One region of the Peribacillus suis genome, then DNA from elsewhere that is predicted to be linked to it. Evidence: predicted binding sites of a transcription regulator. Region 1 holds the regulator's gene; the other holds the start of a gene.
What was found. Region 1 encodes LexA, which represses DNA repair genes until DNA is damaged. Its sites were predicted from a motif close to CGAACATATGTTCG; they were not measured.
Positions count from the first base shown of each region.

Region 1 (5,053 bases):
CGAATCACACCAAGATTAGGCATGGCACGTAATGAGGCTAATTGTTCGATAGGCTCATGTGTCGGTCCGTCTTCACCAACAGCGATACTGTCGTGAGTGAATACATATGTTACAGGAAGTCCCATTAAGGCAGCCATTCGGATGGATGGACGTAGATAATCAGAGAATACGAAGAATGTTCCACCGTAAACCTTGATGCCACCATGTAGCGTCATCCCATTCAATGCTGCTCCCATAGCGAATTCACGTACACCAAACCAAATATTACGTCCACTATAATTTCCAGGCAATAGATCTGTAGCACCTTTGATGGATGTATTATTTGAACCTGCTAAATCAGCTGAACCTCCAATAAGGCTAGGTAGTTTTTTCGCTAATGCATTCAATACTTCTCCACTGGAAGCACGCGAAGCCAATGTCTTGCCTTCTTCATAAACTGGAATTTCTTGATCCCAGTCTGCAGGTAGTTCACCTTTTATAGAAAGCTCCAGCTGTTCAGCGAGCTCAGGGTACGCTTCTTTATATTTATTAAATAATTCATTCCATTCTTGTTCTTTTTTATTTCCAGCTTCTACGCAAGCTTCATTAAAGTGTGCATATACTTCATCCGGAACATAAAAGTCTTCTTCGAATGTCCATTTGTAAGCTTCTTTTGTCAACTTCATTTCATCAGCACCTAGAGGAGCACCGTGAGCAGCAGACTTACCAGAGCGGTTAGGAGAACCATAACCAATCACTGTCTTCACTTCGATTAAAGTTGGACGAGCTTCATCAGTCTTTGCTTCGTCAATGGCTTTTGCGATTTGTTGTAAATCGTTGCCGTCTTCCACTCTCAGATACTGCCAGCCGTATGATTTAAAACGGTCTGCTACACTTTCACTGAATGATTGGCTAAGATCTCCATCAAGAGAAATATCGTTTGAATCATATAAAACGACAAGTCTTCCTAGTTGAAGATGCCCTGCTAAAGAAGCTGCTTCAGCTGAAACGCCTTCCATTAAGTCTCCATCCCCACAAATACTATATGTATAATGATCAACCACATTATAAGAATCACGATTGTAGCTTTCAGCCAAGTGACGTTCTGCCATTGCCATACCTACAGCCATTGCAATCCCTTGGCCAAGTGGTCCAGTAGTGGCATCTACTCCAGCAGTATGTCCGTATTCAGGATGCCCAGGAGTTTTACTTCCCCATTGACGGAAACCCTTTAAGTCATCCATTGTCAAGCCGTAACCTGATAAATGCAGGAGACTGTATAATAGCATGGAACCATGTCCTGCCGATAAAACAAAACGGTCTCTATTAAACCAATCAGGATTTTTCGGGTTATGATTCATATAATCAGTCCACAGCTTATATGCCATGGGAGCTGCACCCATAGGCATGCCTGGATGACCTGAATTAGCCTTTTCAATTGCATCGATCGATAATGTACGAATTGTATTAATAGAAAGTGCATCTAATTTATCTAACATGTGTAAAACATCCCTTCCTGTAGTGTACCTCTTTATATTATATTGACTAACTTAATATCACAACTAAAATAACCATTTCTTGCACAGCTAATTCAATTTTCTACTAATTAAGGATTTACCAAGGTTAGGTTAAACCAAAAAAGAGAATACATACATCGATGCATTCTCTTTTTTCACTTTACATTCCTCATGAGTAATCCTAATTATGGGGCCATCATCAGTCCTTATTGGTTAATGTAAACCTTTTTTTTCTTTAATATTTTTTATTTTTTGAGGCGTGACATCATTACCTTCTGGATCGATAACTTTAACATTTTCTAACGTATCAGCCATTGAACGTCTAAATGTCTCCAAATACTCACTTCGTAAGGAAGTTTGCTCTTTCGCCTCTTCTACAGTTAAGCCCTCTCCCTTAGCTTTTTTAGAAAGTTCATTGATACGGGCCATTTTTTCTTTTGATAGCATAATTTTTCTCCTTTATATATACGGATATTGACATGGTATTAAAAAAAAAGTGAAATTACAAGTTCTATGATTGATTCTCCGGTGTACCTTGCTGGTATTCCAAGAATCTGCGGTGTACCGTTGCTTTTGACACGTCATAGCCAAAGCCTCTCAGTGTTGCCGCAATCTCGGCAAAAGTTAATCCATTCGAACGCAGTTTCACAATTTCTTCTATGGGTACTTCTTTACGATCCCTGCCAGTGGAGTTTCTTTGGTTCTTCAGGTTTTTCTGGGGGCGGTAGCCATTTTCAACGGCCCTAAGCATACCACGTTTAATTTTCAGGTTATGTAGTTTGCGTTGATATTCTTCTACAATACCAACAATTTGGATAACCATGGCATCAGAGTCCGATAACTCTAATTCACCATCATGAGAAAGTGTGAAAATCTTCACTCCTTCTTTAAGTACAACATGAAACAAGGCAATTTTAGCATTTCCTCTTCCCAACCTAGTTTCATCTTGAATCAGGAGAACATCCGCTTCTTTTGTCTTAAAAAGATCAAGCATGTCAAATATCCCGTCACGGTTCAGTTCGTAACCACTTGCCTGCTCTCTTATTATTGAAACGACTTCCATGTCATTATGTTCTGCTAACTTTACTAATTCCTCTTCCTGCCTAGCTAGCGAGGTTTCCTGTGTTTCTTTTTCTGTACTTACCCGACAATAGATGACTGCTTTCATATGAACCTACCTTTACTGCTTACTAGCCAAACTTTGGACTACTTTTTCACTTTCAACTGGTATGACAATGATTTGACCTGCCTTAATCGTATCCGCCCTTACACCGTTATACTCTTCTATCCAACCAATGAATTCTTTTTTTGTCAATTCGGTTTGACCATATTCTTCTGAAATCTCCCATATAGTATCACCTTCGTTAATTTCAATCGAAAGGAAATCCTTATTTTGATTACTATCTAATGTGAAAGAGAATAAAATAGACAAGATAAATACAAATCCTGCTAATAGAATCGTATAGATATTATTTTTGCAAAATGTCTTCATTAATATCCCTCCATAGCGAATGTACGTTCGTTTTTAGTTGATAATTGAATTATAATACGAACGTTTGTTTCAGTCAACAACCAAATTCGAACTTATGTTTGTATAGCATGGAGAGCCATGCTATAATATAGCAAAGAATTATAGAGAAGAGGTGCGTATATGACTAAACTATCAAAACGGCAGCAGGATATTCTTGATTTCATAAAAGATGAAGTTCGTCAAAAAGGTTATCCACCTTCCGTTAGAGAGATTGGCGAAGCTGTGGGACTTGCATCAAGTTCGACTGTACATGGACATTTATCTCGTTTGGAAAGCAAAGGCTTAATCAGACGCGACCCGACTAAACCAAGGGCCATTGAGATTTTAAATATAGAAGAATCTAATAACATTCCAAAAACAAACGTAGTTAACGTACCACTTCTCGGAAAAGTAACCGCAGGTATGCCGATAACTGCCATTGAGAACATAGAGGAATACTTCCCTCTTCCTGAAAGTATGGTTCCACATGATGATCATGTGTTCATGCTTGAAATTATGGGTGAAAGTATGATTGAAGCAGGAATTCATGATGGAGATTATGTCATTGTAAAACAACAAAGCAATGCCAATAACGGAGATATCGTCGTGGCCATGACGGAAGATGATGAAGCCACCGTTAAACGATTCTTTAAGGAACCGGATTACATACGGCTTCAGCCGGAAAACTCCAATATGGAACCTATCATTCTAAGAGATGTAACCATTCTTGGAAGAGTGATCGGGCTATATAGGCAAATTCACTAAAAGCGCACAAATTGCGCTTTTTTTATTTGTTTTAAGTCTATGTATTACATCCTATGTATATGACAGAAGCAATATTATAATATTTTACTAGAGAGCATTGAATAACAAACCGAGTCAAAATAACAAGGTATAATTCTTTTATATCCGGTGAAATTAAGTTCAATAGACATTTCTTTTTGAAAGTGGTGTTACTATGGATTTTCCGACGATACATACGAATTTTTGGGATGCTGTAATGGCTATCCCAACTATCATGATTTTGACCCAAATTATAAAGTTTCTCTTTCCTATCCCCCGAAGTTACGTACCCACTATTGCGTTATGTCTTGGTTTAATCATTTCTATATTCATAAGCCATCGGCATAACTTGACTACCGGGATTTTTATGGGATGGTTTTACGGATACGCCAGTATCGGTAATTACGCCGCACTTAAAACAGCTTTCGTATCCTTTAGAAACTCTGATAATCATTCGGATTGAGTAAACACTGATCGATCCTTTAATCGAAACCTCTATTTTTTTACGCAAAAAAACTGTCCAGTATTGTTGAACAGCATTTTCAAGCAATAATGGACACATATAGATCAGCTTTCTCTAAACCATCTACACGTGATTCTGGAAAATTTATTCAATCGTATACCCTCTGCTTTCTACCTCCATCTTGTATTTCTCATGATAATGGATACAATGAACACTACAATTATGGCACCCAGTAACGCAGGCACAATGTAAAACCCTTCTGTTTCAGGTCCGATTGGCCCTAATATTGCAGTACCAAGCCATGCTCCAACAAATCCAGCAATGATATTTCCAATAATTCCACCCGGCATATCCCTTCCTAAAATCAGGCTTCCCAGCCATCCAATTATTCCACCAACAATTAACATCCAAATTAGCTCCAAAAATAACCACCTCCTTTCTCTAAAATTTATGAAATTTTTTTATTAATAGAACAGACTTGTGACTAATGAAAATCACTTAAGCTCCTCAGGCAATAAACTTATCGGCTGCTTATATACTTCTACCTATATAGGTACTATAAAAGGCCGCCCTAAAAAGGGTGGCCTTTAGTGTTTGATCTTCCGTTCTCCCTACCACAAAGAAAACCATCCAGTAAGAATGGTTGAAAATTATTATTTGGTTATAATAATAAATGCCGCCAGATAACTGCAATTATCTGGCGGCACCACATGGTAAAAAAGAAAACAATTAAATTGCTTTCTATACTAGAATAAGTATTTTGGCTTCTTTTGTCGATATGACAATATTCCTATTTTCAAT
Region 1 covers NZ_CM182019.1:1,611,978-1,617,030, reverse strand. Annotated here, with positions in the region: gene tkt (transketolase) at 1-1,478, opposite strand, end outside; gene AC503W_RS07975 (DUF896 domain-containing protein) at 1,710-1,943, opposite strand; gene AC503W_RS07970 (YneB family resolvase-like protein) at 2,008-2,664, opposite strand; gene yneA (cell division suppressor protein YneA) at 2,677-2,988, opposite strand; gene lexA (transcriptional repressor LexA) at 3,148-3,771, shown strand; gene AC503W_RS07955 (hypothetical protein) at 3,965-4,252, shown strand; gene AC503W_RS07950 (GlsB/YeaQ/YmgE family stress response membrane protein) at 4,423-4,659, opposite strand.

Region 2 (5,053 bases), 940 kb from region 1:
GGATTTTGTATGAAGCTCGTTATGGGAAAGTCTTTTATCTTTTTATTCCTTTTTTTCATTCTGGGAAGCTGTCAATCCTTCTCTGAAGAGCAACCCCATAAGTCCATTGGCAAGGGAGAAGAAGGATTCATTACAGATTTAGATGATAAGCGGATTCTGATAAAACGGACGTATTACAAGGTGAAAAATCATACGTATATACAAGATGAACATGGGGCAAAGCTCAGTTATTCAGACTTGGCAATCGGGATGAAAGTTAAACCATGGTACGGTGGAGAGGTCGAAGAATCATTTCCTTCGAAAGCGGATGCAGAATTGATACGGATTTTAAAGGATGAAGAGAGTCTAGAAGAGCAAAAGGCCGTAACTGCTGCACTGGAGCATGTGACTAAAGCTCCTAGTCAGCGTTTCATGGTTCTTGAAATCATTCATTTCCCTTCCGAGCATGTATACAATATTGAAATGATGAATCGCTCCAACTTGGATGCATCATTTACTGTGACCGTAGACGATTCTACTGAAGAAATCTTATATCTAAAATAATAACAGGGCAGAATCAAATAGATTCTGCCCTGCTTCGTTTTAGTCTTATGTTTTTTTATAAAGTTTTTGCACCCAGGTATTTTGGCGCCCAATAGGAGTTATTCATATCGGTGATGGTAATTCCTTTAGAAGATGAAGCATGAATGAACTGATTGTTTCCAATGTAGATTCCAGCATGGGAAACACCCGTCTTTCCAGAAGAAGTATCAAAGAATACAAGATCGCCTTTTGATGGCGATGATACTTTCAATCCGGTATTCGCGTAAAGCTGGGATGTTGTCCGTGGTAGGGTAATTCCTTGTGATTTTTGGAATACATAATAGATGAACCCCGAACAGTCAAATCCTGCTGGTGTCGTGCCAGCCCATTTGTATGGTGAGCCTGTCAATGTTTTTGCATAATTAATCATGCTTGTATTATTGACATTATAAACACCTAGCGCATTGAAGGTATTTCTTCCTGCAATCCCATCGGCAGTCAATCCTTTAGCTTTTTGAAAGTTTTTTACGGCAGTTGTTGAATAGGTTCCGTAGTAAGTAGTCGATGAACCAGTATATGTGAAATAACCTTTAGTTTTTAATAGGGTCTGTAGTTGTTTGACATCACTATGTGTCATTCCGGGTCTGAGGGTTTGATCTCCAATATTTGCAAACGCCTGAAGTGGCGTCAGCATTAATGCAGAAGCAACAGCAGCTGAGGCAATCCATTTCTTCATGTATCTCATTTCCTCTCTCTATCTCTCTATTTTTCTTTAACAATATTATCCTACAATACCATTGTGACAATCAAACCAGTTTTTGATTACATTTTCATTACAAAAAATAAGTAGTAATACTTAGTGAAAATCAGCGAAATCGTTTTTCTTAAATAGTAAAAGGGTTAAAAGACTCGGTTCCCCTTTTAGGCAAGATACCAACTAATTATATTTATAAAAACTAGTTGGATATAATGGATTACTTTTAAATTAAAGGGTATTTATGGGTATTTAAAAAGTTCCCATAAATAGGTGGAAATTTGTCATGAAACTTCCATTGAATGCGAACGTTTATTCGTTTAGAATGAGGGATATAATATAAACACGAACATATATTCTGTATAGGGTGAAGAAAAAATGGATTATAGCATGATGCCGAAACAATCAATTATGTGTATTGATATGAAAAGTTTTTATGCTAGCTGCTCAGCGGTCATGCATGGATTGGACCCGCTCGAATGTTATTTGGCAGTGGTGGGTGATAAGAATAGGGAGGGGAGCATTGTGCTTGCGGCTTCTCCAAAGCTAAAGAAGGAATTCGGTATAAAAACCGGTTCCCGGAAGTTTGAGATACCGAAAGATCGACGCATTCTAGTCGTTGAACCCAAAATGGCCACTTATTTGAGAGTTTCGACGGAGATTACGCGCTTGTTTCACCGCTATGTTCCAAAAGAAGCGATTCATGTATACAGTGTGGACGAAAGTTTTTTGAAAGTTGATGGAGCGGCTTCTTTATGGGGGGATGCCTGGAATATTGCCAGGAAAATAAAAGATGACATTGAAAGGGAATTACAGATTCCAAGTGCAATCGGGATTGGGCCGAACATGCTGATGGCGAAGCTTTCTCTTGATCTCGAGGCCAAACATACAGGAATAGCTGAGTGGACATATGAAGACGTACCAGCTAAGCTTTGGCCGATTTCTCCGCTTCGTGAAATGTGGGGGATAGGAAGGAGGGTGGAAAAGACCCTTCATGGCATGGGAATATTCACTGTCGGGCAACTTGCCAATTATGACCTTCAATTGCTTGAAGCGAAGTTCGGGATTATGGGCAATCAGCTTTATCATCATGCCTGGGGAATCGATTTGTCAGATCTCGGGGCGCCGATCATCGAGGGGCAGGTCAGCTTTGGTAAAAGTCAGATTTTACTCCGTGATTACAAGGAAGAACACGAGATCAAGCAGGTTATGGTAGAAATTTGTGAGGAAGTCGGAAGAAGGGCTCGTACCCATAGGAAGGCTGGACGGACGATCAGTCTGAGCATTGGTTATAGTAAGGATGAGTTTGGCGGTGGGTTTCATCGCTCCCGTTCGATTGAGGAACCGACAAATATCACAATGGAATTGTATAAAGTCTGTCTTGAACTTTTTCATGAAAACTATCATAAGCAAAAAACGGTTCGTAGCGTTTCGGTCACACTCTCGAATATTGTGGATGATAATGAGATGCAGCTGACTTTATTTGATGCTTCACGGTGGAAAAAGCGGGAATTGAGTTATACCGTTGACCGCATTCGACATAAATATGGTTCAAAATCACTGTTGCGCGCGGTTTCGTATACGAAAGCCGGGACGGCCGTTTATAGAAGCGGATTGCTTGGCGGGCATAAGGCTTGACAAAGTCGTCAGAGGAGGAAAAAGAATGATTCATGATCGGGGGCGTATCAAATGGACATCCATGATGCTACCGGAACATGTGAAGATGTTGCGGGATTGGGTGGCGGAGGATAGCCATGAAGCAAGACGCATTCTCGATGAACAGCAGTTTGAAGAAATGAATGCTGTGATGGGGGAAGCGATGGAAGAAGGTAGAGAGGTCATGATTGCCTATTATGACAGAACCCGATACCAGCTTTTAATCGGAAGCATTCATTATTATGATGAATGCTTGCAAAGACTTCATATTATTGACCATTTTCAGCAACCACATTATATTCAACTTTCCCATATAGCGGATGTAAGATTGATGGAATAAGAATGGTGGGATTATCCCCATGGATGCACAAGAGTGCGGGAAAAGGACAGGGGTCCTTTTATCGTTTATAATGGGGGAATGGAACGAATAGGGGGAAATGAGATGTACATTGAATGGACAGATAGAGCAGCCGAAAAACTTTCCGATAAAATACAGGGAAAAGAAGGACATTTACAGTTGAAATATGATACAGATGGCTGTGGTTGCGTAGTAAGTGGCGTGACAGCTCTTTGGCTCGTTGACGAGCTTGAGGAGGATAATCAAAAAGTGGAGACCAATGGAGTTCCCCTTTATGTCGAAAAATCTAAAATGATTTTTCTCGATGATATCATGACAATAGACTTTGTGGTCGAAGCAAACTGCTTTCAGCTAAAAAGCCCGAATCAAATCTTGAATCCAAGGATGAGTTACTTTAATAAACTCTAAAAAAAGCAAAGGGAGAATCCCGATAGTCGTGGGATTCTCCCTTTGTCTATTTCAATACAAGCTGTTCGAGAAATTGGTCGATCCGTTCCTCATATTCCTTGGGATTAGCATTATATGATTGTGCGTGAGCCCCGTTTTTTGCGAGGTAAAGTTGTTTTGGTCCTTTTTTTGCTTCATATAATTCAAGTGTCATGGAAGCGGGAATGAAAGTATCAGGTTCACTATGAATGAACAGCACTGGTTTTTCGATATTACTAATGAAATCTATCGGTGATACTTCGTTCGTCCAATATCCATCACGAAGTTTGATGAACATGCGCCCAAGTGGAAAGATGCTCCAGGTTGGAAAAGGGATTTCCATACCGATTTGATGTTGAATTTGCTTTTCAAAATTGGAAAATGGACAATCGGCAATATAAAAATCTGCTCCATCTTCAAGCATGCCCGCATATAGAAGAAGGGTCACAGCCCCCATGGATTCACCATGAATGCCGAAGAAAAGATCTGAACCTTTACGTCTTTTTAACTCGTCAATCACGGCTTTCAAGTCGAATTTTTCATAATGTCCATAGCTGCTTGTTTTCCCACCGGAGTCTCCATGACGACGGTGATCATAGATGACCGCATTGAATCCACGCTTAAGGAAAATGTTCATGTACTTGATCGAGTTCGTTTTATTTTCTGTCACGCCGTGAGCAATAATGATCCACTTATTCGTAGGATGAGGTTCAATAAACATGCATTTCAAGGAATACCCAGATGGAGAAGGTACCCAGATTTCGCTTTTAGGCAGGGTATCAAAATCCTCTTGAATGAACCGTTTAGCCAAGACTTCACGATCTTTGATGGAATTATCTTCCTTCTTCTTCATGTACATGAGCCGATTAGAAAAATAAATACCGATGCCGACCATATACGTCAAGATGCCGGCAATTGCGAGACCCCATTTTTTCATGGTGAACCTCCTTGTTTTTAGTTTATTTTACCATGTTGAAAAATAAGAAAATACTGTTAAGAAATCGTCACGGGTAAAACCGGAGTCATGGTATAATAATGTATAATGTCAGGGGGTTTTAAGGATGAAAAAGAAACAGCCGCGCAATCAAAATCAAAGTAAAAAGCAAGAAAAAGAAGCATCGTCATCATTGAAACTTGGTGATATGCTCAATCAAGATATCATGTCGCAGCTTCGCCAAAAACAAAAAGAATTAAACGATGCGGAACAAGAGAAGAGAGCAGCAGAAGAAGAAAAGAAACGTCAAGAAAGAAAACAGCGTGAGAAAAATAAATCATTCGAAGAGCTGTTGGGTGAAAGTGATCTTAACTGGAAAAACTATAAATGATTTTAATGAAAT
Region 2 covers NZ_CM182019.1:2,552,412-2,557,464, reverse strand. Annotated here, with positions in the region: gene AC503W_RS12450 (DUF3221 domain-containing protein) at 10-543, shown strand; gene AC503W_RS12445 (NlpC/P60 family protein) at 599-1,258, opposite strand; gene AC503W_RS12440 (Y-family DNA polymerase) at 1,655-2,914, shown strand; gene AC503W_RS12435 (YolD-like family protein) at 2,940-3,272, shown strand; gene AC503W_RS12430 (iron-sulfur cluster biosynthesis family protein) at 3,375-3,698, shown strand; gene AC503W_RS12425 (alpha/beta hydrolase) at 3,745-4,653, opposite strand; gene AC503W_RS12420 (YqkE family protein) at 4,778-5,041, shown strand.
Region 2: AC503W_RS12440 (Y-family DNA polymerase) is a predicted target of LexA. The motif match lies at 1,582-1,595, and genes of this name have one in related genera.